DNA from 3 places in the Belliella marina genome. Region 3 is predicted to be linked to each of the others. Evidence: riboswitches for the same ligand, from Rfam matches in the RefSeq annotation. Region 3 holds a riboswitch; each other region holds the start of a gene.
What was found. A riboswitch is a leader RNA that binds a small molecule or an ion and turns the genes downstream of it on or off. The one in region 3 is predicted to bind cobalamin.
Positions count from the first base shown of each region.

Region 1: linked by a shared signal. The riboswitch ahead of ACFSKL_RS19435 (TonB-dependent receptor) and the one ahead of metE (5-methyltetrahydropteroyltriglutamate--homocysteine S-methyltransferase) in region 3 are both predicted to bind cobalamin.
Region 2: linked by a shared signal. The riboswitch ahead of ACFSKL_RS14520 (TonB-dependent receptor plug domain-containing protein) and the one ahead of metE (5-methyltetrahydropteroyltriglutamate--homocysteine S-methyltransferase) in region 3 are both predicted to bind cobalamin.

Region 1 covers NZ_JBHUHR010000046.1:91,562-102,287, reverse strand. Annotated here, with positions in the region: gene ACFSKL_RS19475 (hypothetical protein) at 1-143, opposite strand, end outside; gene lipB (lipoyl(octanoyl) transferase LipB) at 167-886, opposite strand; gene ACFSKL_RS19465 (YraN family protein) at 999-1,355, shown strand; gene ACFSKL_RS19460 (c-type cytochrome) at 1,759-2,733, opposite strand; gene ACFSKL_RS19455 (tetratricopeptide repeat protein) at 2,825-4,276, opposite strand; gene ACFSKL_RS19450 (ABC transporter ATP-binding protein) at 4,581-5,582, opposite strand; gene ACFSKL_RS19445 (iron chelate uptake ABC transporter family permease subunit) at 5,587-6,621, opposite strand; gene ACFSKL_RS19440 (ABC transporter substrate-binding protein) at 6,611-7,768, opposite strand; cobalamin riboswitch at 7,939-8,168, shown strand; gene ACFSKL_RS19435 (TonB-dependent receptor) at 8,345-10,225, shown strand; gene ACFSKL_RS19430 (YncE family protein) at 10,222-10,726, shown strand, end outside.
Region 2 covers NZ_JBHUHR010000039.1:134,235-144,960, reverse strand. Annotated here, with positions in the region: gene ACFSKL_RS14525 (YncE family protein) at 1-115, opposite strand, end outside; gene ACFSKL_RS14520 (TonB-dependent receptor plug domain-containing protein) at 117-2,174, opposite strand; cobalamin riboswitch at 2,278-2,479, opposite strand; gene ACFSKL_RS14515 (hypothetical protein) at 2,973-3,203, shown strand; gene ACFSKL_RS14510 (hypothetical protein) at 3,388-4,206, opposite strand; gene ACFSKL_RS14505 (hypothetical protein) at 4,353-4,961, shown strand; gene ACFSKL_RS14500 (hypothetical protein) at 5,053-6,306, shown strand; gene ACFSKL_RS14495 (hypothetical protein) at 6,378-6,740, shown strand; gene ACFSKL_RS14490 (hypothetical protein) at 6,874-7,428, shown strand; gene ACFSKL_RS14485 (universal stress protein) at 7,756-8,622, opposite strand; gene ACFSKL_RS14480 (BCCT family transporter) at 8,628-10,244, opposite strand; gene ACFSKL_RS14475 (porin) at 10,377-10,726, opposite strand, start outside.
Region 3 covers NZ_JBHUHR010000045.1:175,166-185,891, forward strand. Annotated here, with positions in the region: gene ACFSKL_RS17735 (GNAT family N-acetyltransferase) at 1-431, opposite strand, end outside; gene ACFSKL_RS17740 (Fic family protein) at 801-1,874, shown strand; gene ACFSKL_RS17745 (DsbA family oxidoreductase) at 2,246-2,956, shown strand; cobalamin riboswitch at 3,235-3,431, shown strand; gene metE (5-methyltetrahydropteroyltriglutamate--homocysteine S-methyltransferase) at 3,679-6,015, shown strand; gene ACFSKL_RS17755 (PAS domain-containing protein) at 6,123-6,596, shown strand; gene ACFSKL_RS17760 (acyl-CoA thioesterase) at 6,593-6,976, shown strand; gene ACFSKL_RS17765 (SMP-30/gluconolactonase/LRE family protein) at 7,046-7,957, opposite strand; gene ACFSKL_RS17770 (TolB family protein) at 8,604-9,500, opposite strand; gene ACFSKL_RS17775 (DUF2752 domain-containing protein) at 9,867-10,172, shown strand; gene ACFSKL_RS17780 (TM2 domain-containing protein) at 10,165-10,551, shown strand; gene ACFSKL_RS17785 (DUF4097 family beta strand repeat-containing protein) at 10,544-10,726, shown strand, end outside.

The sequences.
Region 1 (10,726 bases), on a different contig from region 3:
TTGGATGTGATCAAGACGGTATTCAGCTCTATCAGATTCAAATTGATGATATAAACTGACCATTCTATTTGACCATTTACCTCTTCTTTAGCTATAGCTAATTTCACTCCAGTCACCGGATGAAAATCAATATCTTTTTTCATTTTTTGTAAAATAAATAACCAATCTAATCAATAAGCTCCATCTCAAACAATGAAGCGATATGGCCTTTTAATTTTTCCTTCACTTCCAATTCATCTACTGCCCTTCCAAGCTCCAAATGCATGGAAGTAACTGCCTTATCGGTAATGCCACATGGGACAATATTTCTAAAATAATCCAAATCAGCATTTACATTGAAAGCAAAACCGTGCATGGTCACCCAACGACTGGACTTTACTCCAAGTGCACAGATTTTTCTTGGGTTTTTCTGCTCTATATGATCCAGCCAAACTCCAGTCAAGCCTTCGACCCTACCTGCCTCTATTCCATATTCTGCCAAAGTAAGGATAACAGCCTCTTCAAGAAATCTCAAATATTTATGGATATCCGTGAAAAAATTATCCAAATCCAAAATTGGATATCCGACCAATTGTCCAGGACCATGATAGGTGATATCACCACCGCGATTGATTTTATAGAATGTCGCCCCTTTTTCTGCCAATCCTTTTTCATCCAACAAAAGATGTGACAGCTCGCCACTTTTACCCAAAGTATAGACATGGGGATGCTCTACAAACAAAAGATGGTTATCCGTCATTTGCTGTCCGCTATCACCCAGTTTCCTGTTCTCAATTTTCAAAGCGACGGTTTTGGCAAAAATCTCTTCCTGAAAATCCCAAGTTTCTTTGTAATCCTTGAGTCCAAGGTCTAGATATTTTACTTTTTTATTTATAATTTGATTCACAGTTTACCTTTGTTTCTTTGACAAACGCCAATTACCTGTTTTCAGTTCTGACAAGCAATTGGTAGTTTAAGGGATTTTTAAAATGATTTTTCAAAATTAAACAAATATTGCTATGGCAGAGCATAATGAAAAAGGAAAGCGTGCTGAATATCTGGTAAAAGATTGGCTGGCAGGAAAAGGCTATGCTTTTAGAGAAGCGAATTATAGACACAGCCACGCAGAAATCGACCTGATTTTTGAGCACAAAGGCATCTTGGTCTTTGTAGAAGTGAAATTCAGAAGCGGTACAGGCTTTGGCTATGCGGAAGAATTTGTTGATTACACCAAGAGGCGGTTAATCATCAAGGCTGCCGACCACTACATCCACGAGAAAGATTGGCAAAATGACATCCGATTTGATATCGTAGGAGTATATCAGGATAAAAATGGGAATATCAATTTTAGGCAATTTGAGGATGCTTTTTACTGAAGTTTAGTTGATTGGTTATCGGGGAATGGTTAGAGGTTTCATAAACTTGTCTGCCGTGAGTGGATTGGAAGGTTGGAAGGTTGGAAGATTGGAAAATTGGAAGGTTGGAAGGTTGGCTGACGCACGAAAGTGGGTAGATAGCATTCTTTGTACATGATACTTCGTGCATTGTACATCGTTTAATCAAGAAAAATCTTGTGGAGATCAAGTACAACCTCTGTGAATACACGGCGACCTGCACAGGCAATACAACATACATTGTGTTTCTTTAGCCCTCTATGTTCCAGTGCCAACGCCACACATTTTCAATACCCAAAAGGAGGCCAAGATAAACCATTGGTTTTCAAAACACAACAACTGGATTTAGGACTAAGGGTTAGGTTTGTGTCCCAACCTTTTTCTTCTACCTATTCGGCTTAAATTTCTCGACATAATTCTCAACAGGATCGAGTGATTGCAAATAACTGTAAATGGCCTTTAGATCTGACTCTTCCATACCCGAATACATAATCCAGGGCATAATCGTCTGAAAATCCCCTAAAGCTACTTTTTCAGGAACATAACTGTCCGTACTGTACATCTTGAAACGCTGAACAAACATCTCTTCTGTCCAATTTTTCAACCCACTTTCATGTGGAGTAAGGTTTGAAGTAACCAGCATCCCTCCCGGCATTTCCATTTCCCTACCCCCTGCCAGTCTTTCCCCTGTAAAACTGCCATTTTCAAACTTGGTATGGCAATCTGCACAGGCCGCAGCATTGACTAAATATCCTCCATAAGCAATCTGATCAATTGGATCGGGTTTTTTAGTGAGTTTGGCTTTTTCAGGTATCGTTCTCAGAATCAAACTAAAGGGAAAATCAGCCTTTGACTTGGGGTGATTCGTTTTTACCGGATCCAATGTCCTGACATATGCAATCAGGGCTTCCAAATCCTCCATGTCGAGCTGTCCATAGTTTTTGTAGGGCATAATTGGAAATATGGCAGAACCATCCTTGCGCACTCCAGTTGTAATCAATCTCAAAAGTTCACCATCTGTCCAATCCCCTATTCCCGCAGGAGTGATATTGGCAGAAATAAACACTCCTGGAAAACCCATTGTCTGATCAAAAACTTCACCTCCAGAACTCTCGGTTCCCGGGATGATTGGCCCTGAAAAAAGACTAAAATCCCTTACGGAATGACAATCCACACAGACCATCACATGATTCGCAAGATATTTTCCATAGGCTACTTTTTCTTGGGTAATCGCTACCTTGAAATCAGTGGGGGCATCCCCCACGCTTGGTAAAGCAATCCTGATGTAAGCCACTGCCACCAAGATCAAAATTATTAGCCCTGTAGCTAAATATGCCAAAATCATCAATCCTTTTTTCATAGCTGTCCGGTTGAAATGTCTAGATTCTTATGGCTAAAAGTCACTTTTTTAGATTGAAAAGCTTTCACCCAAATGGGTGATTTTTTGTATTTCAGTCAGAAATCACATTTTCCGAGAATAATTTCAAGCGATGAATTAGGTCTGTTCTACTTTGAGCTTCTGTTTTTATGAAAATATTTTTGAGATGTGTCTTAATGGTATTTTCACTGACATATAATTTTCTTGCGATTTCCTGATTAGACAATCCCAATTCCAATTGTCCTATAACATCAATCTCCCTCTCTGTCAGGGGAGTTGGAAGATTTATATTGATCATAGAAAAGTCCATCTGCTTTCTAAGTTGGGCTGGAGCTTTACTCTTAATCGATTCTATCTCCAAAAGTTGGACTTTCCTTAATCCTATCATTTTTTTATATCCCACAAACACCAATGAAAAAAACAACAATGTCAATAAAGCCAAACCAAAATACCTTCTGTTGATTTCGGCTCTAAGTGCAGCCTCTTGCATCTGTATCTGCTTGTCTTTTTCTATCAGACCAAACTTCGCCTGCATCTCTTCAAATGCCCATTGCTTTTGTTCAGTATTGATACTATCATTTACCTCATTGTACCGCCTCCAGTATTTGACTGCCAGATCAGGGGAGCCTATCAACTCATAGGCTGTGGCAAGTTCTTTCGAAACCTGCTTTTTCAATTCCAGGCGATCAGTCTGACGAACCATTTCATCTGCCAACAGCAAATCCTTAAGTCCAGCATCTTCCAGGCCCTTTTTGATCTTAAGGATTCCGAAGTAAGCCAAAGCTCCGATTTTCTCATGCGGACTGCCGGGTTTCAGCTCCTTAAGACCCTCCTCCAAATTTATATAAGCCTCATCAAGCATTTCCAAATTGTATAAAGCGGCACCTTTACCTATTTTGATCGTTGCCTTATTTCTGTTATCCTTAGTAAGGATTGCTAAGTTTTCAGCACGGTTGAATGCCTGAAGACTCCTTTCATAATCATTTAAAAATGAATACAAGATCCCCATATTGTATTCGGAATTCAAAACACCCACCGAATCCTGAAGCAATAATTTTAAATCTTTTGATTTTTGATACGTTTCTAAGGCTTTGCTAAAATCCCTCCTGTGCCTGTATATTATCCCCAAATTGTTCAATGCATAGGCTTTTCCTTCAAAATAATTGATCTCCTCACTGAGTAAAAACGCCTCTTGGTAGAATTGAATTGATTTGGTGTAATCAGACTGGTAATAATATGCCGCACCAATAGAATTCTTGATTTTAGCCACACTTTTTTTATCCCCAATCTGATCAGCAAGACTCAATGCAAATTGAAAAGTATCGATCGCATCCGAAAACCGATCACTAAACTCAAGAGCCAGTGCCTTTTGATATAAATTCCATATTTTTCCCTGGTGAAAATTGATACTACTTGCCAAAAGGAATCCATGTTGACTGTAATAGATAGAAGAATCCAAATGTTCCTCTAAATGATAATACGCCAAATCCCTATAAACCCATACTTTGTTCGTGTCAAATTTCACCTTTTCCAATTCCTGTAAAAGACTATCAATTTTATTTTGGTTTGCCGATAAACTCCCGAAAAATAACGTAAACGCGACCAGACAACATAAAAAACAACTTATGTTTAGCCTAATCATCAAATACCGAAAAGGGACAATATGTACACGATAAGAATCCATATAAACAACAAGCAAATCTAAATCCTGCTATTTTTTAAATGAAAATCCATATTCACAAAAACAACAGATGAATCAACAAGCAAAACTTACTTGAATCTAACGATTTATATGAATAAGAGGAAAATTATGAAATATTATTCTGAAATCAATTAGATAAAAAATATCTCAAAAATGATTCAAAAGTGGTGAATTCAAGGGGTTCTTTTTCTAACATCAAGGATATCAAAAATGGACTTTCGGCTATTGAAATATGAACCAAGTCTTTGGGAAAAACCAACTTGTTTTTCCTGATGACCAGCTTAAGCCAACGTACCAACTTCTCCTCACCAAGGATTTTTGGATAATCATATGCTTTCGATTCCTGAACTTTTCCAGTCAAGAGATCAAACTTCAAACTGTCATTTGGAAGGAGCAAATTGATCTTATTGCTCACAATCAGGTCCTCAGGACTACCGCATACCAGTGGTAAACCACACTGCATCAACCAAAATTCATCTGCTGTCTCAATCGCAATATCCAAATCATGGGTAACAACCAAAACAGCTTTCTGCTCTTTCTGGGCAATCTCCCTGAGTAAATGCATAATCTCAAAGCGATTGATCAGATCCAAATGGGCTGTAGGTTCATCCAAAATCAATATCTCCCCATCCTGCGCCAAAGCACGTGCGATCATGACTTTTTGAAGCTGCCCATCACTCAACTCGCTCAAAACTTTATCTTTCAAATATGCGATTTGTGTTACTTCAATTGCCTTTTCCACCTTCGCATGGTCCAAACCAGACATACTCCCCAGCCAAGTAGTATGTGGAATTCTCCCAAGTGACACGAGTTGATATACCGTCACATTCCCCAAACTCACTTTGTCCGTAAGGACGACCGCGATTTTTTTTGACAATTCTTTTTGGGGAAAATTTTCAAGAGGTTTCCCTTCCAAAAATACCGTCCCTTGGAGTACCGGCAACTGACCCATTATTGTTTTTATCAAAGTCGATTTACCTACCCCATTTGGTCCCAGCAAACAGGTCAATGCACCTTTTTTCAGCTCAAATGCTATATCTTCTGCAACTACAGTCTCTTCACCTTGTTTTTTGTACCCAAGTTTCAAGCCTTTTGATTTCAATATGATTCTCCTCGCTTCCAATCCCATATTCTTAAAACTCTTTGCTGAAATTCCTTTTCAAAATCAACCAAATCACCATCGGCGCACCTACCAAAGATGTCACCGCATTGATTGGAAGTGTCTGTGCAGACCCTGGGATCTGGCTGATGGCATCACAGATCAACAATACGATTGCTCCCATCAAGGCAGATGCAGGGAAAAGAATGCGGTGGTCTCCAGTTTTGAAAACCAACCTAGCCATATGCGGTACCGCTATCCCAATAAACGCAATCGGTCCACAAAAGGCTGTTGCCGATCCCGCCAATATCCCAGTGCTGATGATCATCGCCCATCTTAAACGATGGATATTGACACCCATACTTTTTGCATAAGCTTCGCCGAGCAGCATGGCGTTGTATGATTTTATAAAAATAAGGACGGGGATGATCCCCAACACGCTTGCAAAGAAAAACAATTCCAATTGCCCTGAATGGGTACTTCCCAAGCTCCCCATCGACCAGACAGTGTATACTTTCAGCTGATTGGCATCGCTGAAATATGACAATACTGATACTATCGCACCAGCCAAGCTACCGAACATCAAGCCAACAATCAGCAATGTCATGCTATCCTTCACCCTCCAGGCTGTCAAACTCATCAGCAGAAGTACCAAAATAGCCCCGATCGAAGCTGCAAATACCACTGCCCACAATCCAAATCCCCCGGAGAAAAAGCTTAGCCCAAAAGCAGACCCTGCCATTACCAACAAGGCAACTCCCAACCCTGCCCCAGAACTAATTCCCAGCACAAATGGTCCAGCCAATGGGTTTCTGAAAAAAGTCTGCATCTGTAGCCCACTCACGGATAAGGTGATCCCCGCCAAAACTGCCGTAAATGCTTTTGGAATCCTGTAGCCAAACACGATTATTTCCCAAGATTTTCTGCTAAACTCATTTCCGAAAAAACTCATGCCGATTTCAGACACAGGAATGCTTACAGATCCTATGCTTAAATTCACCAAAAAAACCAGCACACAGCTTATGGTCCCAAGTACAAACAGAAGGAAATAATTCGGCTTATTTTTCATTCAGTTTTGAGTAAAAATATAAAGAATACTCAGGCAGAACACTAGGATGAAGGATTTTGATCAAGTCCTTCAGGATCAAATCAGGTCTCATATACCCCAATTCAAAATATTCTATCCCTCCTGTCTCCCCTTTTTTGGAGGTATAAGAGTAAACATTCCCATTCTTGAACGCCCCAAAATCCGCATACCTCCTATCCGCACCTTTCATTGCTTCCAATGTAACAAAATCAGAAGCCCCAAGCCAGTAATCTGCTTCTTGCGCTTTATCCAAGACATATTCATAATTGAGCTGGGCACTGCCAATTCCTGATTGCTCTTCGAAGATATACTTTCCTCCAGCGGCCGTCAGAAGCTGTGCTCCCCAGGAATCATTGCCAGGAACATACCAGATATCTTTGTACATCACTCCTGCCATCACTGAAGGCTTGGTATCATCTGATATCACAGAAACCAAAGCCAAAGCCTCCAAATATTCATGCTCTATCTCTTCAAACACAACTTTGGACTCCTCGTATTTGCCCAGCAAAACCCCTGTGAATTTTATCCACTCTGCCCTTCCCAACGGGTGCTGTTCTACATACTCCCCATTGATCACTGCCGGTACACCCGCTGTTTTCAGAAGCTCCAAATTTTTCAGATCTTCACCCATAGTAGAAATCATCACCCAATCAGGCTCCAAATCGATCATCATTTCCACATTGGATTGTGCCCCCGAACCAAGATCTTCTACCAATCCAGCGCTGATTCGCTCCCTTGCTTTTTTTGAAGAAATTAAGTTTAAGTTGGGAAATCCAGCCAGTTTTTCTGTGCAATCCAACAAATCCAAATGCGGAATTTGGGTAGTCGATGTCAAAACGACCTTGTCAATAGGCAAAGTAACTACTGCATCAAAAACCCCTTCTGGGCGAGCAACTTTCCCATTCTCCATCACCAAATACCTAAATGGCTCATGCTCCCCTGGGAACGCCTGCGTCACTTCCAAAATCCAAAAACCTTCCCCATTAAAAACCTGAAAACCTGTAGCGTAGGAGTTTTTAAAAAAATCTTTACTCTCTATTTTAACATTCTTTTTTTGTCCACAGGAAACAAAAACCAACAAGAAAACAAGAGTAATAAATTCTGATTTCAGAAGTGTGATATATCGCATTTTTTTCGCGTTTTGAAAGTATTTCGCTCCAAAGATACAAACGGGAATGGTTTTTAGTCAATTTGAAATAAAAAGCTGAAAAATTAAACATACCAAATCATTCCCAGCCTAAACCCAAAAATCTGCCAACAATTCCAAAGAATATTTGAATACATTAAGCGCGATTGCGTATGTTTGCACCCAGAATTGGTTCTCGATCCTTTTTCAGGCTCTCGGGATTAAATGGGAATTCGGTGAAACACCGATGCTGTCCCCGCAACTGTAACCTCTTCCCGATCGCTTTCGGGAAAGCAACTTACCTCCTCCATTGCCATTGTTCGTCCCGGTCACTATCGGGAGAGGACGAGAAGGCCGGTAAGTTCAAGGAAGCCAGGAGACCTGCCTCTTCTAATCAAATTCAAAGCTTTCGGGTGAAAGGCTGAGATGAAAAGAAAATGTTTCAGAAGCTGGTATTCCACAATTCTCCTGTTCTACTTGAAGAATCTTCCGTTTTTGTGACATGATCCATTCTCTCAATTTTATTCCACGAATGACTTGAATTAAATAATCGGTTTTCATTATTTAATTTCAAAGGCATTGCTATTTCTAAGCCTCTTATGTGCTACTTCATTTTCGATTGGAGTAGAAACTTCTTTATTGGCTCCCCAAGATACGGTGGAGCTGAAACTGGTGGAAGTTTACTCTGCCCCACTTGAGAAATACAGCTTTGGGCAAACACTACAAACCTTGAATTCAAGGGATTTGGAAGATTTCAATGGGCAAGCCTTGGCAGAGTTGCTGCAACAAAGAACCGGATTGTTCCTCAGACAATATGGTCCGGGGATGCTAGCATCGCTGACGATGAGAGGCACTTCTGCGGGCCACAATGCTGTCTTTTGGAATGGCCTCCCTATCAACAGTCCATCGCTTGGGCAGGCAGATTTTTCGATATTGCCAGTAGGTGGATTTGATGAAGCTACCGTACATTATGGCAGCAGCGGGGCACTGTACGGGTCAGACGCCATCGGCGGAGCCATTCACCTCAACAACAAAAACAACTTCAACAAAGGACACCAAACCAAAATCCTCAGTACGCTGGGAAGTTTTGGCAGATGGAATCAGCAAGTTGAATATGCATATTCGAACAAAAATTTCTCAACCAGATCTCGGGTTTATAGGAATTTCTCAAAAAACAACTTCAAATTCAACAACCTGGCAAGAGCAGGAAGTCCGGAGGAGAGACAAAAAAATGCTGAAATTGAGCAAATCGGTGCTATGCAGGATTTGGCTTGGAATCTCAGCGAGCATCAGCAACTCAGTACATCTATTTGGTGGAATCATACTGACAGGCAAATCCAACCGGTCATGGGTTCCAATGACAGAGATCATCAGATAGACAGAAATTTCCGGGCTGTAGTTGACTATAACAGATTCTCCTCTACTACTGTCTGGAACATCAAAACAGGAGTCATACTAGATGAATTGAATTTCAATGGTGGCAGCAACAAAACCTCCCAATACCTGCTATCAACTGATGTGGATTGGAATATTTCTTCCAAAGTCAAATCAAAATCAGGAGTCAGATTCAATCATGTAAGAGGGAATCTGAGCAGCTACGAAGCCACCGACAATAGAATTGAACTTTACCAATCAGTCAATTACATTCCCCAATCGGATCTTGCGTTTTCTTTCAATCTAAGACAATTGATCTACGATGGTGATCTTGCCCCATTCACCCCAAGTATTGGTTCGGAATGGACATTTTTCAAAAATGACAAAAACAACTTGAGCACCCATGCTTCTGTATCGAGGAGTTTCAAAATCCCAACCCTGAATGATAGATTTTGGGTACCGGGAGGGAATCCAGACATAGAATCAGAGGAGAGTATCAGTGCCGAGCTCGGATTCAAACAAGAATATACAAGCAATGGATTCAGACTAAGCAACCAAATCAACCTATACAGCATGTGGGTGGACAATTGGATTGTTTGGCTACCAAGAGGAGGTTTTTGGAGTCCAGAAAATATCAGGGAAGTGAGAAACCAAGGCTTGGAATACTTCGCCACTGTGACGAAGTCCTTTGATCAATTCCAAGTTGAATTCAATGGCAGTTACAATTACACCCTTGCCACGATCCTCAAAACCATATCTGAGAATGACAGGTCAAAAGGAAACCAACTTCCCTATACTCCCAAGCATAAAGCACAGGGGAATCTTCGGCTTGCCTACAAAACCAACTCCGCATTTATCAATTCGCACTGGATCGGTGAAAGGTATGTCAATACGGACAATATTTCATCTGTACTGCCTTATGGGATTTTGGATGTAGGATTTAGCAAAAAACTTGAATTCATCCCAAAAATAAAAGCAGCCATAGGCTTTCAAGTAAACAATATTACAAACAACGACTACCAGGTTCTCAGACTAAGAGCCATGCCTGGAAGAAATTATCTAATCAATATTAATTTAACACTATGAAAAATTTTAGACTATTAGGCTATTTGTTCGCCCTTTCATTGTTCATCTACTCTTGTGACAGCAGTAGAGACGAGCGTCCTTTGGGCGAATATGAGAAGGGATTATTGATCATCAATGAAGGAAACTTCAGTTCCCGTGACGGAGATATCAGCCATTACAACTTCAACACAGGAGACGTCCAACAGAATATTTTTGAAAAAGTAAACAGTAGACCTTTTGCAGGAATAATACAGGACATTGTTGAATTCGAAGATTACTTTTACCTTGTTGCCAATACTGGGAAAGTTGAAATTGTCGATAAGATTACCTTTAAGAGCTTGGGTTCTGTAGGTGGAAATACAGAAGACAATGAAAACCCTGAATTGATCCAGCCAAGATCTGCCATAGTAGCAGACAACAAAATATACATCGCTGACCATGGTCCTTATGATGATAGCTGGGCAAATCCAGAATCATATATAGCAATCGTCAATGATAAAATGGGCGGTGATGTTGTGGAAA
Region 2 (10,726 bases), on a different contig from region 3:
GTTCCGGAAGCTCATCGACATCTACTGGATTGATGCCTTCATCATCACGGCAGCTTGACGTTAATATTGCCAATAGCAATATTGGATAATACACTGTTTTCATGTACTTTTTCATTTTACACATTTATAGTTAGTTTTAATCGATAGTTTCTGCCAGGCATCGGGAAATTCAAAACCACATCATAGTATTGGTTGAAAAGGTTGTTTGCTTCCAGACCAAGGTTGCAGTGGTATTTTCCCAGTGTTTTGTTCCAGGACAAGCCCAGATCACTGGTGTACCAAGGTTGCACATGGTTGACTCGGATGTTGGCTTTTTGGCTGTAGCGCTCACCAGTATAGATAAAGCTGTAATTTATCAGCCAATCCTTATAATTTGTAGATGCCGTGATCGATCCACTGTGTACTGGTGTATATGGGATTTGGTCTCCATATACTGTACTTCCTGATGTGATGTCTGTGGCATGTTGAAAAGTATAATTAAATCCCAGATCGAAGAGTACATCTTTCGGAAGCTCCATCCCTATGTTGGTGCTGACATCCAAACCTTTGATTTCCACCATGCCTAGATTGGTCATAGTCCACCTGAACAGGTTTGCTGATGGGACAGCTATGATCATATCAGTCACAAGGTTGTAATAGGCATCTGCCTGAACCTTTATAGATTTGCCAAAACCAGCTTTGGGTTCATGATACCAAGCAAATCCAGCATTATACTGCTTTGTAAACTCAGGCTCCAAAAATGTGTTGCCTACAAAAGTATAGTACAAATCATTGAAGGTAGGCATTCTGAAAGACTCCTTATAAAAGCCCCGCAATCGAAATGTTTCGTAATTTTCAAATGGCTGGAATGACATGGAAACTACTGGACAAAAAACACTTTCATTGCCAGTCCCCCGATAATGTTCAACCTCATCCACTATGTATGCCCCCAAGAGGTTTGCCTGAATTTCCAAGCGATCCCAATGCATGGCACTGGAAAATGCCAAGTAAGTAGAAAAGCGCGTAGGATAGGCAAATCTATACAGATTGGCATCAAGGCTATTGTAGCTAAAGTCTGTGGCGAGGGAAACATCCCACCATGACTTTATGGCATACAGGTTGACCAATGAGCCATAAATGCCGCTTTGCCGGTAATGGTTATCCAAAGCACCTTTGGTAGTTTGATAATTTGGATCCACATAGCGGTTGTAATCATGGCTGTATTTGACATTCAGCAACATTTCGTGATTTTCGAATAGGGATTTTTGTATTTGTCCCTGGACAAAGAAATTCCTATCCCACAAACGTTGGTAATGGCTGAAAATATTAGCCACGATGGCACCGGGGAGTCCTCTCTCTGATTGGTAAAAATAAGCTTTGTAACTAGCCTTACCACCAGATTTGAATTGTTGAAAAAGTGTTAATTCACCTCGGAATGAATTGATATCCCCATTTTGCCGAATGGCAGTGGTATCGTATCCCCCTTCTTTTTTGTACCTGTACTTGTATTCGCCATGCGCCGTAACATATTCAATATTGCTGGCTAAAGACAGCCTATCCGACAACCGCTGTTCATAAAGCACCGATGGGTTGAACAATCCAAAAGATCCGGTTTTTAGGGAAAGTTTGGTGTTTGATTTTGCATTCCCAGAAAAAACAGGCTTTCTGCTTTGCAAAAAAAGTGTATTTGACGCAAAGAATCCTTTGGCAGGTTGGAAGATCGAAGACTTTTGGCCATTAAAAAGCTCAATGGCTTCAATGTTGTCAAGTGAGAATTTGCCCAAATCAACCTGGCCATTCTGTGCGTTGCCAATAATCACCCCGTCATAGAAAACACTTGTGTGTGCACTTCCAAGGCTTCTGACATTGATGGTTTTGAGCCCTCCTATCCCACCATAATCCTTCAGCTGCACTCCTGTGAAGTATCGAATAGCATCAGCGACCGAAAAGCTGTTCAGCTTCTCGATATCCTTTCCGCTCAAAACTTGGGTTGGCGTGGGTGATTCCAAATCAAGCTTATAGCGTTCCGATCGTACTGCTACTTCATCTAAATCATGTACCTTTCCGGTATCCAATCCAGCATTTTGCTTTTGGGCATAAATTTCCCCTGCATAGCACATGCCTAAAAGCATTACAGAAAAGATAAAGAAATACCTGCACCAATCCCCAAAAGGAATAAGTTCAATTTTGCTCATCAAAACTATTTGTTAGGACCAAATAGCTTTCAACGAAATACTTTGAAATCAAATAGATAGCACACAAGTGCATTTGTTTTCAAGCTTCAATCCCCGAAAGCGTGAATAATTTATCCAATTGGCAAGTATTCTGACTTACTCACTACCTTCCGGCCTTCCCATCTGTGAAAACAGAAAGTGACCATTAAAACTTGGAGATAGCATGATGAGCTTACAGCTGCGGGACAGTTCCGGATTTGCACCGGATTCCAGTTTAATCCCTACCTGACTATGTCTGATAGGAAACCAATTCGGCTGCGAAGGTAGATCGTATTTCGTTATAATGAAATATTTTGTTTAAAAACTTCAATTTCAATACTGAATTGCATTGCTCTTCTGGTATCCTGACTTTGCAGAATCTTGAAATGGAAGTATCCAATGGGTTTGTTCGATCTAGTCAAATCCGTGAATAGCTCTCAACTATGGTTACCGTCATACTGGCTATTCTTAAAAATCAAATAGAGACCAAGCAATGAAAAATAGTTTGGAATAATGTTCATTTTGGGAATAATTAGGCAGGATATTTGCAATTTAAATCCTATATTCTTTCACTTTAGGTGTGAAAATTTTAATTTATTACACGATTTCCCTCAATAACACCAGAATCTAAATTAAAGATATGGTTCAATAGGATAATCGTTATTAGCTATCAGTCATTAAGTTATCAGTACATAAATTGATTTAAAACTTATCATTTTGTGTGGCTACTGGTAAGAAAGCGGATATACATAATTTATTATTCATATAAACAAATTGAATATGGCATCTTTGGCAAAAATGATTTTTATCAACATCAGAAAAGGATTGAAAAGTATAGAGCCTGCAGTATCCATCTTTTCGGGGGCTTACCTTCTTGTTCACGGTTTACAAAGCAAAAACTATCCACTTGGAATCGCTGGTGGCATGCTTTTGTTTAGAGGAGGTGTTGATCTTGGAAAAGTCATTGAAGAAAGCGAAATAGCCGAGTCAGAAATTACTGCCAAAGATTGATATCAATTCCAATTATACATATTTTTCCTAGATAGATTTTCCTAAAACCTTTCTGGTTTTGGAGAAAACGCCCTTTTCTATTGATCTTATTATGTGAGACATGAATGGCTTTTTCTATAAGAATAATACACAATATAGAATTGTGGTTCAATTTGAATCTGATCTATTCTTTATACTTTAAGGACTATTCTTCATCGACCAAATCTGCCAAAACTACTACCAAGCCTACTAATCCTGCCAAAAATAGGACCACCCCCGCACCATGTCCTCTGGAAATGGAATAACTCCCCAAATCTTCCCTGGTAAGCAAATTTCGGTTCAGCTCCATGTTGCCCATATTTTTCACTTCAAAAAAACCTGACATATAGAAGTTTTGGTTGACAACTTTGGTGGAAATTGGTCTATTGTCCTCGTCTATCAAGGAATAATTGATGAAACTGCTCAACTTCATGGGGGAATTGGTGTCTTCATAGAATGAAAGCGTGGTGCTGGCTGGAGTATCAAACAAAGGATAATCAACCCTATTTCCTTGAAATCCATCTCCAACGATTTTTCTGACTTCCGGTTGGATGTTCGCAAATGATCCTTCCACATAGGAATGTGGTGGAACAAACAAAGTATTGGTCTTTCCTGCAATTTCTCCACCAAATGATCCGAATTGACCTCCATCTGCTGAACCAAAAGTGTCTAACCAACCTCTGACGGTAGATTTTCCATCCACGTAACCGAAAGTCTTCCCATTGATCGTAAGTGCTGATTTTGTCAAATTAATGAGCATTGGGTTTTGCGAATAGTTTTCTATTCGAACCAAGACTGTACCATCAGTACTGTTGAACGCGTGTGAAACACCAATCGTGTCATTTTTCATCATCAAATTCCCGTCATCTGCCAATACATTCTCTTTGTCATAGTTTTGCCATTGGGAAATGTAATGTGTGGTGCAACTAAAAAGAAAAGGTAGCATAAAAATGAAGGCTAAGCACTTTTTAAGGTAGTTCTGCATGGTTCTCAATGTTTAAAATCTTAATCTTCTTAACGGGAAACAAAAAATAAGTTTTCAAAATCAAAGATATTTTTAGTCTAAAACTTAAAAAGTCAATTTTTTTCCAAACCCCAAAACTAAATACCATCTCTACCGTTATTTCAATTATGAAAAACCGTTTTACATCTATTTCTTCTTTGATAATTGCTATTTCAATTTTTGCCTGCAACAGTATGGATGAGATTGATGAGCCTGTAAAATCCTATGAATTGGCAGACATGAAGTGGAAACATATCGAGCAGGATGAGGACAATTTGGTGGAATTTGAACTCCCACAACAGACTTTCAGGAATGAGGGGGACAATCCTATACCAATTGAAATCAATCCCCTTGAAGGAATCATGGGCACATCAAAGTTTGAGTTTGACCAGCCCGAATTCTTTTTGGAAATGAATCTTGGAGAGCACTATCTGATGGCTCCCCGATATCATGGAAATCAGGAAGGTTATTTTTATGTGGGAGGTGGCCAAGAAGTTTTGCTTGACACGACCATTTATGAATTCCCTTTATCCATAGAAACTACGGAAAGCTATACATTAACACCAAATACCGAACTTATCTACGAAGGGACTGTCCACCTCAAAGAAATCAAAGTGAAGTTTTTGGCACGGGTAATCGAAAAAGTATCTGGGGCATCTTATGATTTGGAGGGGACTTGGACAAGCTCATATTACGAAACAATGAGCATCAATGTGGTTGCCAATGATATTGAGTGACAAGTTTATTTTGTCTTTTTGACCGTTTAGATTTTTTAAGAAGGATTCTCCCAAATTATTTTTTTAATTTGGAGAAACATACCTCCTATCTATGAATGAGCTAAATAGACAACTTTCTTTGGGATTGAAGACCTTTTTGGGTTTGTACGTGCTAATCTATTGTTTTCCATTTCCGGCAGATTATATCCCTTATACATATGAGTATTTCAGCAAATATATTGGCTTTGCCAAAGCCAATCTGAATCTTTATGTTGGCAAGTATCTACTTGGTTTTCAAGAGCTAAACCACATTGAAATTAATGGAAGTGGAGACACTACTTTGGATTACATATCCCTTTTGAGTTATTCTTTGTTGGCTGTTCTTATCACGATCATACTGCTGATATTCTCCAAGAACAAGGAGAAACTTGTGGGATTCTACGCAAAGATGCTGATTTATGCCCGCTATTTTGTAGGGCTCACTTTGATATCATATGGTGTTATCAAATTTTTGCACGGCCAGTTTCCAAGTCCTAGCCTGATGGCACTGGAAGCTACCTATGGAGAATCATCTCCAATGGGCCTAGCTTGGAGATTTTTTGGCTATTCAGATCTTTATAAGGGTTTTATGGGATTTTCTGAAGTTTTGGCTGGTTTTTTATTGTTGTTTAGAAGAACAGCCATTCTTGGCGCATTGGTTTCGATCGCTGTATGTACCAATATTTTCTTCGTCAATCTTTCCTTCGACGTGCCTGTCAAACTCTTTTCCGGACACCTTCTTTTCTTCTCAGTATTGATTGCCCTTCCGAGATTGAAAACTTTGGTATCCTTCTTCTTCCTTCACGAGGAAGTAAGTCTCAAGCCAATTGAATATGACTTGACTAAAAAGCGAAAAAAATGGAGTTATATAGTACTTAAGGTAGTTTTGGTAGGTTTAATCCCCTTAAGTTTGATCATTGGCCACGTATCCAGCCAATCCTATCGAACCTATCTGAATGAATGGGAAGGTGTGTATGAAGTCATATCTTTTGGGATTGAGGATAAACCGGATGTTGCAGAAACTGCCCACTGGGATAAAATAATTATCCAGGGAAAAACAATCATGACCTTAAACAAATCGAAATCCAAAAAATACTACACAATAGAAAACATTTGGAATGAAGGTGAAATCAATTTTATTGAAAATCATGAGCAAGAAGATCCATATTCCTTCTATATTTCAGAATTGGAAGATGGAAGTTATAAGATGGAAACAAAGATTGGTAACAATCAATACTTGGTCAATGCCAAACGAAAAGTGAAGACTGATTACCTGCTTATCAATCGTGGGTTTCGCTGGGTAAATGAAACTCCATACAACAGATAAAATACCCCTGGACAATTCAAATACTGGTATGCAATTTGATATTTGCAAAATGATCTTCATAAATCCGAACAATGACTGATTTTCTAAAGCAATTTTTAGGGATTACGCTAAGCATCTCATTGATGTTCCATGGACTGGTATTGCCGTACTTCCAAGTTTCGGATAATTCAGATTCAGGAGATTCATCAACATATATTTCCAATTCCCAAATAGTGGAATTTGCGGGAGACCTACCCTTGATTTCCGGCATAGACCAATTGGTGGTTGTCACTTCAAAAGCATCATTTTTAGGTGATTGGTTATATGGCAGAATCAATGCTATTTACACCTTTCATTTTGAAAACTATGTCAATTCAATTTTTAAAACCAGTCAGCATATAGAGCTGGTTTTTGGCATCAAAGAGATAAAATTCCCCACACATTTCTTTTGGTAAAACACCATTTTTATTGCTTTTAAGCCAGAATTCATTGCTTGAAGGTATAATAGCCAATACTGGCTAAAGTTCACGTATGTTTTGATTCTGGATCAAAATAATATGTGACATCTTATCCTATTATATTCTTAAAATGGCAAGAAAAGTATTTGCCAAAAACCATATTATTATGTTTGATATAGATATTATTTCCATAGCCATGGCTGCGGCCGCCATGGTAGCATTTGCTATTCCCTTTTATGTAAACCAACGAAAGGTCAAAAAAGAAAAATCCGACAGAACAAATAAAATTACAGCACTGTCAAAAAGTCATGGATTAAACATAGACATCCAAGATCTCTGGAGAAATCAATATTTTGTAGGTTTGGATGCCCATCAGAATAAGCTGATCTATATTGGTGATTTAGATGAAATGGATCCCAAAATCATTTATCTGGATGAAGTGAAAATAGTCAAGGTCGTAGAATCATCCCGTATGGTTGGTCCGAAAGGAAACAGCAGAAAAGTTGTCGATGGCCTACAGCTACAATTGATCAACAACCATGGTAAAAGCATTGGCGATTTGGTTTTTTTTGATGGTGATAAATTCTCAGATCTGGTTGGAGAGCCTATATTGGTCAAAAAATGGGAAGCAACCATCAATGCTGCCATCAAAAACCAGATGAAAAAGGACAGTATAGTCCTGTGACACACGACCCTGGCCTAGTTGCTTGATTTCATATGCATAGTTTAACTACTGGTGTCATTGTGAATAATCGTCAACTACGCCACGGCGCACGAATGTCAACGGTTAACAGTCAACAGACTGGATAGCTCCTTTGTTGAAGTTGGTTTATAGGACTACTGGCAAAGAAGCGTATGTCCACAATAAACTTTACATCTTCGAATCTTTGGGGCGATTTTGAATATTTTGCCACAAAGATTCGAAGACGCAAAGGAGAACCCTACTTATGAATGGTTATCTTTTTACAGAGCATTTTTTCGATGGCATGTCCCATTGAAGATCCAAATACTATTATTGATTCATTACCAACACCGGCAGGGATTTGTCATTGGCGACCAAGCGCTCAGCTACTGACCCCATGAGGAAATCACTATCATCATTATTGCCTTTTCGTCCAAGGACTATAAGCCCCACGCCTTTACCCAAAGCATAATCATAAATCGTTTTGCTGACATGCTCGTCTCCACCAAATAGCATGGTGCAATCAGGAACTTCCCCAACCTTCTTTTTCAGTAGCTTAAATTTCTCCTGGGATTTTTTTTGCAACTCCACTTTGATATCCTTTGGGTCTTTGATATAAGGGAAAAACTGCATTGACAATTTGATTACATGCAGCAATTCCAGGGATGAATCTGCTTGTTTAGCCAAGGCAGCTGCCATTTCTACAACCAGTGGACTATACTTGGAGAAATCGATGGGAGCTAAAATGGCATCAAAGTTTGGACGTGCCATTTCAGGGATAAACAAACAGGGGGTTTTGCTCAAACGCACAAGCTTGGAACTCAAAGTACCCGAACCATCATAATAGCCTTTTTTGCCTAGCATCATGAGGTCATAGGATACAGAATCAATATGCGCAATAAATTCGCTCACCGTTTTTTCCTGCCGTATATGGATATGTATTGATGCATTGTCTGGTCCAAACTGACTTTCGACCTTCTCAGCCAATTCTTCAGATAGAATATCTGTCAAATTGCGCCCTTGGGATGCTAAGGTCTCACGCAGACCAGGAGGCAAATCCTCAATTTCTAACCAATGAATGATGTCCAACTGTTTGAAATCAAACAGACTATCAAGTTTTTTGATGTACATCAGCAATAGCTCATCCATCGAGCTGAGATCAGCCAAAAGAGCTATACGTTCGATTTTGTATTTCATATCAATCATTTTTTATCGGAAGAACCTGGCTTATTGGTTTGGTTTCGCTTTTGGATATTATTCCAAACAACTTCAGCCAATTTTGTCTCATAATTTTTTCGGCTTTTCTCTTGGCTAAGGATTTGCTGTTTTGCAAATTCCTGCTGGAGTCCCTTTCTCAAGGCATATGCCATCACCACCAAAATAAACAGAAAGGGAAGTCCGGTAGTGATGGTGGCAGTCTGTAAGGCTTTCAAGCCACCCCCTATTAACAGTACTGCTGCTACAGCACCTTCAGCAATTGCCCAGAATATCCGCTGCGCTACGGGAGCATCAAGTTTTCCCCCGGCAGTTATGCTATCGATTACCAATGAGCCGGAATCAGAAGAAGTCACAAAGAAGGATGCTATCAATATTATCCCCACAATGGATCCAATAGTAGTCAGCGGAAACTCACCCAAGAAGACAAAGAGCGCTGTAGCCTCATCTTTGATAATGTTATCAGCCAATACACTACCCTCACGGTGTAAATCCAGGAATATTGCACTGCCACCCATTGCACTCAACCAGAAGAAGGTTAGAAAACTAGGGATCAGGAGTACTCCTGTAATAAATTCACGGATAGTACGTCCCTTGGAAACACGTGCTATAAACATGCCTACAAATGGTGACCATGAAATCCACCAGGCCCAATAGAAAACTGTCCAATCTCCTTGCCAACCTTGGTCTCGATAAGCTTCAGTCCAAGTGGAAACCTGGATGATACTCGTTAGGTAATTGCCAATGTTTTGTATGGTAGAGCGAAAAATAAACAAAGTCGGCCCTACTATCAGAATAAAAACCAATAAGGTAGCTGCGATACGGATATTCCACTCACTGAGTCTCTTCACACCTTTGTCCACTCCAGACACAACTGACAGTGTGGCTATCAAAGTAATACCGGCGATAAGACCAACCTGTAGCCAGACAGTGTTTTCCAAGTCAGTGAGAAAAGCAATCCCTGCCCCAACCTGCTTGACACCCAAGCCCAAGGACGTTGCCAATCCGAAAAGGGTTGCCAAAACCGCAAATACATCAATGACATCCCCAATCCAACCATATATGCGATCTCCAAGTATAGGGTAGAAAACGGAACGGATCGTAAGTGGAAGTCCTTTGTTAAAGGCAAAAAAGCCAAGACTTAAAGCAACCAATGCATAGATTGCCCAAGCATGAAATCCCCAGTGCATAAATGTATAATTCATTGCTTTTTCAGCAGCTTCCACAGTTCCCCCTTCTCCAAAGGGTGGGGATTTGTAATGAAAAACTGGCTCTGCAACACCCCAAAACAAAAGTCCGATACCCATGCCTGCACTGAATAGCATGGCAAACCATGCTGCTGTCGTAAACTCAGGCTCTGCATCTTTGCCACCTAAGCGGATGTTTCCATACTTACTGAATGCCAAATACACACAGAATATCACGAATGCATTTACTGTGATGATAAACACCCAACCTGTTTTCGCTGTCACCCAATCTTTAAAGTAGCCAAAATATTTTTCCATTGGCTCCCCTACTATGAGGGTTACTGAAATAAAAAGTACGATCAAAGCTATGGCAGGCCAGAAAACAGGCTTGTGAATATCGAAATACTTCTTAGACATAATCAATCTTAGTTTTTATGACATTAATGTCATGGTTTATACTGAATCTTATCGTCAAATCCCAAACACCTTTCCCAAGTGAAAAGTATGTCCAGAAATTCTTACTTACCTCATGGTGATACATAAATAGCCTCAAAAGTAGTATCCAAAATTAATGTTAAGGCGTGTATTCCACCCAGGTTTAGGATCTATGGGATTGTCTACTCCTACTGGTTGACTGACGTCTTGTATCCCACGTCCTGTCCCGAGTGCATTGCCTCCAAATGCCCCAGTAAGCCAGGGGTGATTGATTCCTCGCGCAATGTCAAAATAGCAATATATGTGTCCAGCTGTGACCAAAGACCCAAATACATTTTGTTGGGTGTTTGCAAAAGGAACCTGCTCATTCCCAATTGTGACCTTACCAAATTTGCGCATCAAGGTATAATTGTTGTACAATTGAATATTGCTAATAGGTCCCCAGGATACAGGGATGTCATAGG
Region 3 (10,726 bases):
TCTGTAAGGTCGGAGTAGGAAACTGGGATGTAACCAAGTTCGGAGTTGATTTTCATCACGGCAGCGCCAGTTGTGAGTCCAAATATTTTGGATTCGGGGTATTTTGTTCTGCTAAGCTTGAAGATTTCCTTTTTGATCATTCTTGCCAACCCAAATTTCCGAAATTTAGGGGCTACAATCAATCCTGAATTTGCCACGTATTTTCCATGGCCCCAGGCTTCAATATAGCAGAATCCTGCCCATTCCCCATCGGTAGTGGTAGCTATGACGGCTTTTCCCTCCATCATCTTAGTGACGATGTATTCTGGGGATCTTTTGGCGATTCCGGTGCCTCGGGCTTTGGCAGACTGCTCCATTTCGTCAGTGATTGCTTCTGCAAAGGCTGTGTGATCCTGTGTGGCAGGTTTGATTATAAAAGAGTAATTGTCCATTTGGTTTGATGGGAATAGACAGAGTAAAGACTCTTAGGTTAAGATTTAAGTGGTAAGGTAGTAATGTAAACTGGTGTAGGTCGCCCACATAGGGCACCAAAAATTATACAAGGGACACTGCCCTAAAGCTGTTCCTAAATTCTCTAAGTGGAGCTAAAAATAACATAGCATACTGACCCAAATATTTTGGGTTCGTTTCGGGAAAAGTCGCTATGTTGTTTTGTTTTTTCATTTCTTGCTTATTGCGGAACAAAGGTTATAAGTATTCAAATAAAATGCAAGGTTTTGTATCAATAATTTAAAATTTGAAGAATATTTTTAATCCTGAATAAAATGACTAAATTTGTCAACAAATAAAATGTCAACAAAATGGAAACCTTGGCAAAAATGCTTTCGGAAGCAAGGAAGCAAAAGGAAATGGTCATAAGAGAAGTATCCCAAGAATGTGGGATAGATGCCGCATTGATTTCCAAATTTGAAAAAGGGCATAGAATTCCCAAAGAAGAAAATTTGGTAGCATTGGCTAGGGTCTTGGATTTACCGTTGGCTACACTACGGAAGACATGGTTGGCGGAGAAAATCTATCAAATACTGGAGTATGAAGAGCATGCCCACGAAGTGTTGGAATTGGCGGAATCCAGGGTGGAATATTTGACAAGTAAGCAAGCTTTGGCGATTGAGGCATTGAGTCCTGAAATAACCGAAAAGCTTGAAGTCTTGGATCAGTTAAAAGAAGCATGGTTTCACAAAAAGCCCTTGAACCAAACCCAACTTCATAAGTTGAAAGAGTACTTCAATATAGCCTATACATTTGAGAGCAACAGGATTGAAGGAAATACTTTGACATTGCAAGAGACACATTTGGTGGTCAATGAAGGTATTACGATAGGGGGAAAGTCCATGCGTGAGCATTTGGAGGCAGTCAACCACTCCGAGGCGATTGATTATATAGAGGGATTGGTAAAAAGTGAGATTGATTTCAGCAAGAGAGTCTTGTTGGATCTCCATTATCTGATTCTAAAAGGCATTGATAAGGATAATGCAGGTAGGTATAGAAAAGTACCTGTCAGGATATCTGGCAGCAGCCATGTGCCACCTCAGCCATATCTATTGGAGAAGTTGATGGAGGAGTATTTTATCCATTACGAAAACAATAAAAACAAACTCCATCCGGTGATATTGGCTACTGAGATGCACGAGCGCTTGGTAAGTATCCATCCATTTATAGATGGTAATGGCCGGACAAGTAGATTGGTAATGAACCTTTTGCTTATGAAGCATGGATTTTCTTTGGCTAATCTCAAGGGGGATCTGAATTCCAAGTTGCAATATTATAAAGCGTTGGAAGAAGTCCAGGTAAACAACAATCCAGAGGTGTTTTATCACTTGGTGATTGATGCAGTCCGGAGTTCTCTCGAAAGTCATTTGGAAATGGCAGGTTAGCGGGTGTCTTTTTATGGTTTTTCTTCCGAATAAGACACCTGTTCATATTTTAATAACCTGGCAGGTCTCAAATAAACTGCTTTGAATTCTCATGCGTATTTTGGGTTACATCACATTTTCTTACGGTTTGTGAAACCCTACTTGATAAGGCAAGCACTTTTAGAAAATAAAAACCAATAACAAGATAATTGCCATAATAACAGCCACTACTGTATAAACAGGGTTTCTACGCGGAAATTCAAAAGCACATATTGGGCAAAAAACCGCATTTTTATCTACTTCCATAGCACAGGAAGGGCATTCCTTTGTTTTCATGTTCGGGAACTCTCGTGAGTTAAAATTGATTAACAGTACAAGTAAATTAAAATATTATGAAAATAGAAATATGGTCAGATATCATGTGTCCTTTTTGTTATATAGGCAAAAGGAGACTGGAAGCTGCATTGGAGGATTTTGAGTATAAGGATCATGTTAAGATTGAGTGGAAAAGCTTTCTCTTGAACCCTGATATGAAAACAGACCCATCGAAATCTACTTTGGAGTATTTGTCGGAAACCAAAGGCTGGTCCATGGAGCAAACCCAGCAAATCACAAATCAGGTAGTGGAAATGGCTGAGCAGGAAGGGCTGGTTTACCACATGGACAAAACAGTAGTCGCCAATGCCAAAAATGCCCATCGCTTATTGCAACTTTCCAAAACTTTGGGGAAAGGTGATGCAATGAAAGAGAGGTTGTTGAAGGCTTATTTCACCGAAGGGAAGAATATAGATGATATGGAGACCTTACTATCCTTGGCTACAGAAGTGGGGCTTGAGAGGGATCGTGTATTGGCTTGTTTGGAATCTGATGAGTTTACTGATAAGGTAGAAAAGGATATACAGGAATCCCGCCAAATCGGCGTCAGGGGAGTCCCATTCTTTGTGTTGGACAGGAAATTTGGGATATCGGGTGCACAGCCAAAAGAAACGTTTGAAGAGACCCTCAACAAAGCGTGGAGTGATTTTGTCAAAGAAAATCCAATCCTGGAATTTGCCAAAGGAGTGGATGGAGCTGCATGTGATATTGATGGGAACTGTGATTAATCCGGCTTTGCCATTTAGTATTTGAGAGCGAAACCTGATCGGTATTTAATGTTTCACACTGGGGGAAAATCCCTTGCCTTTCAGATTTTCATAGTTGAACAGAATTTAGAAATAGTTGGCAAATAAAAATACAGCTCAAACAGAATTATATTCTGTGATTGTTCTGAATCAATCTATAAGCTGGCTAAATTTAGGAAGTTTGATTTAAATCTTAGCCAAACTGCTAGGAGGTAATGGGTTTTTGCTAGTTTTGCAGGATTGAAGTTCTTTACTATAATTCTACATCATCCGGAATTGGTTATGCTTAGCTGTGTATTAAAAGGGAATCGTGTGTAAATCACGAACTGTCGCGCAACTGTAAGTAACATTCCAAAGGTTTTTATCCCAGTATGTCCACTGTTCTTTGAAGTAAAGAATGGGAAGGATGGTAAAAGCTGTTACAAGTCAGGAGACCTGCCTATTTCGATATGACGATGCTTTCGCGAATTGAAGCTTTTAGTCAAGTGTGATTCAAATTCCATCAATGTCTTTTTGGCATTTCATAGGTCTTTGATCCAAAGTGATTTACCGATTTTGGTTTTTCATTCAAAGGAAAAGTATGCCTGATTCGTCACGTTGTATGTTTCCAGCACTTTTCTATCTTCTTCTTTCCCAAAAGCATTCTTGATTTATTGTGATGAGCTTTTAACCTATTTATTTCAAACAAATAAAGTTAAAAGACCATGCAAACGCATAATCTTGGCTATCCGCGAATTGGTAGTCAGCGAGAATTGAAAAAGTCCTGTGAAAACTATTGGGCAGGCAAAATCACCAGGCAGGAGCTGTTTCATAAAGGAAATGAAATCAAGCTGGCAAACTGGACATTACAGAAAGAAAGCGGGATAGATTTGATTCCATCCAATGATTTTTCCTACTATGACCAGGTTTTGGATATGGCTTTCAGTGTTGGGGTAATCCCGGAGCGATACCATTCGGTGATTTTTGATAAAAACAACTCAGAGATAGATCTTTATTTTGCGATGGCTAGGGGATACCAAGCCAATGGATTGGATATCAAAGCTATGGAAATGACAAAGTGGTTTGATACCAACTACCACTATATTGTTCCAGAGTTTAAGAAAAATCAAGAGTTCAAGCTTTTTTCTTCGAAAATAGTGCAGGAGTTTGCGGAAGCCAAACTGGCTGGTTTCAAAACCAAACCTGTTATTTTGGGACCTGTGTCATTTCTTTTGTTGGGAAAAGAAAAAGAAGAGGGGTTTGAGAGAATAGATTTACTTAGAAACCTACTCCCTGTTTATTTCCAAATAATAGATAAACTTATTGAGCATGGGGTAGAATGGATTCAGTTTGATGAGCCATTTTTGGCAATGGATCTTTCTGCAAAGGAAAAAGAAGCCTTCCAGAGTGTATATTCCCAAATCAGAAAGAGATATCCTCACCTGAAAACAATGGTGGCGTCATATTTTGGGGGATTGCTTGATAATCTGAGCATTGCCACCTCACTTCCAATCTGCTGTCTTCACGTTGATTTGGTTCGTTGTCCAGATCAGTTGGAGGATTTATTGGTAAACAAACCTGCGAATCTTTCCATTTCATTGGGTGTGGTCGATGGGAGAAATATTTGGAAAAACGATTACAAAAAATCTTTGACCTTGATTCAAAAGGCATTGGAAAAGGTTGATTCAGAGAAACTATTCATCGCTCCTTCCTGCTCCATGCTTCATTCACCATGTGATTTGGATAGTGAAGTGAAATTGGACGAAGGGATCAAGTCTTGGTTGTCTTTTGCAAAGCAAAAACTGGCAGAGGTGGCTGACCTGAAGCAATTGGCTGAACTTGGGGATGTTGAAAGATTGATAGGCGAGGGTGCCATCCAAAGTGAATTGCTAAGTGCTTATCAAGAAAACCAAAAAGCAGTTTCGGACAGGGCAAGTTCTGGCTTAATCCATAAAAGTGAAGTCAAAGAGCGCCTTGGGAATGTAAAGGAGTCTGATTTTGAAAGAACCAGTGTTTTTCAAGACAGGAAGACGAAGCAATCTGAATTGCTTAAATTACCTTTGTATCCAACCACAACCATTGGTTCATTTCCACAAACCAAAGATATCAGAAAGGTAAGGGCTGATTTCAAAAACGGAAGGATCAGTGAGCAGGAATATGAACAGTTTATCAAAGACGAAACCGAGAGGACGATCAGGATCCAGGAAGAAATTGGTCTGGATGTATTGGTTCATGGAGAGTTTGAACGGAATGACATGGTTGAGTATTTTGGAGAGCGATTGCATGGATTTGCTTTTACACAATTTGGATGGGTCCAAAGTTATGGAAGCCGCTGTGTGAAGCCACCGATCATCTATGGCGATGTGTACCGCTCTGAACCCATGACTGTTTTTTGGTCAAAGTTTGCACAATCCCTAACCAAAAAATTTGTAAAGGGAATGTTGACAGGTCCTGTTACGATTCTTCAATGGTCTTTTGTTCGGGATGACCAGCCTAGAAGTATTACTTGCAATCAGATAGCATTAGCGATTAGGGATGAGGTAATTGACTTAGAGAAAGGTGACATTAGAATCATACAGATTGATGAGCCTGCATTGAGGGAAGGCTTGCCGATCAGGAAGAAAGATTGGGAAGAATACCTTGGCTGGGCTATCAATGCATTCAAACTATCGGCGAGTGGGGTGGATGACAATACACAGATCCATACACATATGTGCTATTCGGAGTTCAATGATATTATTGGACATATTGCCAACCTTGATGCCGATGTGATTACGATCGAATGCTCAAGGTCACAAATGGAGCTGTTGGATGCTTTTGCGGATTTCAAGTATCCGAATGAAATCGGACCGGGGGTTTATGATATCCATGCACCAAGGGTTCCGTCAAGTACAGAGATTATCGAATTGTTGCAGAAAGCTACGGATGTCATTCCAGCAGAGCAGATTTGGGTCAACCCAGATTGTGGATTGAAGACCAGACAATGGGAAGAAACCCACAAGTCACTCGTTGAGATGGTATTGGCAGCAAAAGCAATGAGGGAAATTAAGGTTTTTGCATAATTTGAAAAAGCCACTTCAATTGGATCGACAAGTCATTTTAATTATGGCTTGTTGATCTAATTTTACAGAAAGTGAAATTGGATTGACCTGAAATAGTAAAAGAAGAAATGGAAAAGAGAAAGTCACCATTATGGTGTTGGGATGTGATTTCACTTCAGAGCAAGTTGATGTCAGGTGAATTGAGAAAGCGCCATGAATGTCGGATACTCAAAGAGCTTTCTCAGCGATTTGGGTGGGATTTTGATTGGGATGTTTTATTCAGAGAATCCTATGAAGCCATCGTGTTGACTGATATCAATCAAAGAATCATTTGGGTCAGTGATGGTTTTAAAGAGATGACTGGGTATCCGAGATCATTTGCAATTGGAAAGAAACCAAGTTTTCTCCAAGGTGAGGAGACTTTGGAAACTACACGTGTCGAGATTCGGGAAAAAATCAAACTTGGAAACACATTTACTATTACCATAGTCAATTATAAGAAAGACCAAACACCGTACAAGTGTGAAGTTACAATCCATCCGCTTATGAATGAAAATAAAGAAACAGTTGCATTTGCAGCATTTGAATCAGAAGTAATATGAGTATAGAAGAAAGAATCCAACTATCGGAAACACATATATTCAAAGCAGTATTTCCCAATACCACAAACCATTATGGGACTTTGTTTGGCGGCACGGCAATGCAGTTGATGGATGAAGTTGCGTTCATTACCGCCACTCGTTTTTGCCGGCAAAGGGTAGTAACGGTCAGCAGTGATAGGATTGATTTTACGCAACCTATTCCGGAAGGTACTTTTGTAGAACTGGTTGGGAGGGTATCCTCGATTGGGAATACAAGTCTGAAAGTCAATGTCGAAATTTACATTGAAGAGATGTATGATACCCGACGGGAAAAAGCTGTAACCGGGGTATTCACTTTTGTAGCTGTGGATCAAAACAAAAAGCCAATCAGTATTGTCTAAATAAGGATTGGCTTGAAGTGTATGTATGTTAGGAAGAACTTTATGGGCTATGTGCCCATAATTTTTGAATCAATGAGTCCCATAAACTCTCATTCGGATTTTGTAAACAGATTCTGATGCAGTGATAAAGAGTGTTTTTCTATCAGGTCCTGCAAAAGTCACATTTGCTGTCCATTTTTCAGGTACTGGGATATGTCCAATTTCCTCCGATTTTTTGTTGTAGATTTTCACTCCATCTGCACCAGTCACGTATAGGTTGCCTCTGAAATCTATCGTCATACCATCGGAGCCTCTTTCTAAGTAAACCTCCTTATTTGCCAAATACCCATCTTCTATGATGTCGTATTTGAATATTTTTTTTGCCCCTGGGTCAGCTACATAGAGCGTTTTACCATCTGGTGTACCTATTATTCCGTTTGGTCTTTCAAGTTTTTCATCCACTCTGATGAATTGCAACCTGTTAGACGAAAGAAAGTATAGATGTTCCCCATCCTGCAGTGATTCTGGATCCCTGGTCCAATAATCCCTTTTGTACAATGGATCTGTTATGTACATATCACCATTTGGTGTAATGAATAAGTCGTTTGGGCCATTCAGTTTTTTGCCTTGGTAGCTCTCTATCAATACGGTTTTATTCCCTTCAGGATCTATGGACCAAAGCTGGTTATCCATATCTGCACAAGCAATCAGGTTTCCTTCTTTATCAAAAAACATCCCATTGGATCTTCCCGCATTCTCCATGAAAACCTCTGTTTTTCCCGTGAAGAAGGACCATTTTATAATCCTGTCATTTGGTTGGTCAGAAAAATACACATCGCCCAAACGACTGACTGCAGGACCTTCTGTGAAACTGAAATCCCCTTCGATTTTTTCCAAAACGGCATTTTTTTCAATCAAATTCTTTTTATCTACTATTTGCCCTTGGCTTTTTCCAAAGAATGAAAATGCACAAAGTGTGAGAATTAACAATTTATTAGTCATACTAAATATTTTGGGGATTTATAGAATTTGAAATGAAACAGCAAGTTAATGGACTTTCTTGAAAATTTCTAATACTGTAAAGGGTAGGAGAGCTTTAATTTGATTAACAGCTTTGGGTACAAAGGTTCGTAAGGGATGTTTTTAATAAAGGCCAGTCCAGAAAATACTCAGAGTATCCATGTATTGTATGTGGTAAAGACGACAAAAATCTGTTTTGCCGCTAAGGGGCGCCAAGGTTCGCAAAGAAAATTTTTCAGACAACTAGTCCCTTCAAAAAAAACTTTGCGTACCCTAGGGCACTTTGCGGCAGAAGAATCTCCAAAATTTATGTTAACCGCAATGGGAGCAAAGGTTCGCAAGGGATGTTTTTTAAGATCAACCCAAAACAGACTTTGCGTGCCCTGGTGTTCTTTGCGGCAAAATACGCTAAAAATTTGGCTGACAGCTAAGGGGCGCCAAGGTTCGCAAAGAAAATTTTTCAGACAACTAGTCCCTTCAAAAAAAACTTTGCGTACCCTAGGGCACTTTGCGACAGAAGAACTCCCCAAATTTATGTTAACCGCAAGGGGCGCAAAGGTTCGCAAGGGACGTTTTTTAAGATCAACCCAAAACAGACAGCGCCCTTAGCGGCAATAAAAAAATAGGATTAATCTATCCTATCCATCACTACCACGATTTTTTTGAGTTTTGGGGAGTAATCTAATCTGCTGATATCTCCATAGCCATCCAGTTTTACTTCACCGATTTTTTTCCACGATGTATCGCTAGATTTTCTTACGAAAATTTCCTTGCCACGAGAGGTCAGCAAATAGTTCTTGTCAATCCATATAAAATCTTCTTTCTTCTCTAAGGTATTGCCATAAGTAACTTTTACTTTCTTTTCCAAATCAAATCCATTGATATTGAATGATTCTGTTTCAGTCTCCCGAGATCTATTATTTTTGTCAATGTAGCTGATTTCACTGGATTTGGGTCTTTTGCGGACTGTCCTCCCAATGTTTTGACTGATGGTCAATATATCGTCTTTGCTGTATGGATATACCAGTGAATTGGGGTCTCCCAAAACAAACATGGCAGCTCTATTGTCATACCAGTCATAATATCCTACAGGTAAAATGTCGTCATAAAGTAATTCGGGTTCCCCAAAATTGGTAGGATACAGCCATAGCCTTTGTTTGCCACTTTCTTCCACGGTTACGGCTGACACATACAGTCCACAGTCCGTTATTCTTGGGGAGTATTCGTTTTGGTTTGGCGTTTTTGTGAGATTGGTGAATTTGTTGTTTTCAAAATTGTAGATGATAATATCAAAATTCCCTTTTTCATCTCCTGAGGAAAATGCCAATTGCTTGTCATTGATAAAACTGGGCTGGTTATCGTAGCCTTTCCGGTCTGTAATCTTGACTTCACTGCCTGGGATCATTTCTATTTTTCCACCTGATTTGCGAACGTCAATGGCTATGATGTCCGTAGAATTTTGGGAATATCCATTTAGTTTGATTAAGAGAACCAAAAATAGGAGTAGGCAATTTTTCTTGATCATATTCATGTGTGAAATTCGAAAAACTAAAGTACAAAATGAAACCTAGAAGTAGGAGGGATATTTGGGAAATCGTTTTTTGAGATCATAGTTCTATGCAGTTTAGATAGGAAATGAAACCTGTCAGATTTATATCTTTTATGTTCTTTTTCGCCAAATAAGATACCTGTCTAATTCTATGTGGAAAACCTGGCTAGTCATAATAAAAACGGTATTGAATATTAAATTTGAAGGCTATCCTCAACCAGTAATGTTCATTATCGAACGTTTTTTTGTCCGTTTATAACAGGTTTTATATGGTGAACAGGCAAATTGGCTTCAAAATGGACTTTTTTACTCTTGGCATTCTTTTCGTACTTTTCCGGTCAAATGAAAAAGTTAATAACATCGATCAGAAAATTACCGCTAGAACTCATCTTTTGGATTGCTGCATTGATTGGCATCCTGAGGATTGATCCATATGACGCACACCATTTCAGTCTATGTCCATTGGATAACCTTGGGATCTCTTGGTGTCCTGGATGCGGATTGGGTAGGGCGATGAGTCTTTTGACTAGAGGTGATTTTCAAGCTTCATGGTCTATGCACCCATTGGCAATGTTTGCTTTCGCTGTTATTATCTACAGAATATTTGAATTAATCAGAAACAAAAAAACAACTAAACACTATGGCTAATGTATTAAGACATCTTCCGGAATTGGAAGGTATGGAATTAGGTTATATCCAAGGGATATTGAAAAACATGGATGATGATCAAGCAAATCTTTTTGCGCAGGTTTACAGAGCAAGAAGAAAGGACAATCAAATGGTTTTGATTCTTTGTCTGCTTGGATTCTTTGGTTTTGCAGGATTGCACAGGTTTATTCTTGGTCAGATAGGATTGGGGATTTTGTATATATTGACAGTAGGTTTGTGTTTTATAGGTACGATTGTAGATTTGATCAATTACAAAAGCCTTGCCTATGAATACAATATTCGAGTGGCACATGAAACGCTTTCAATGATGTCCAATGGCAATTTCCAGGCACCTCAAACAAACGATACCAATGCTTAAAAATGTATATGTAGTACTGCTTTTCTTCGGAATGGCAGTACTTTCTACTTCTTGCGATGCCCAAGGACCAATGGTCATCCATGAATATGATGAGACTTTTTCCGATATCAAGGAAATCGAAGTTTCGGGTAAGTACTTGGAAGTATCTTATGAAGGATCAGAAAATTCCTCCAAT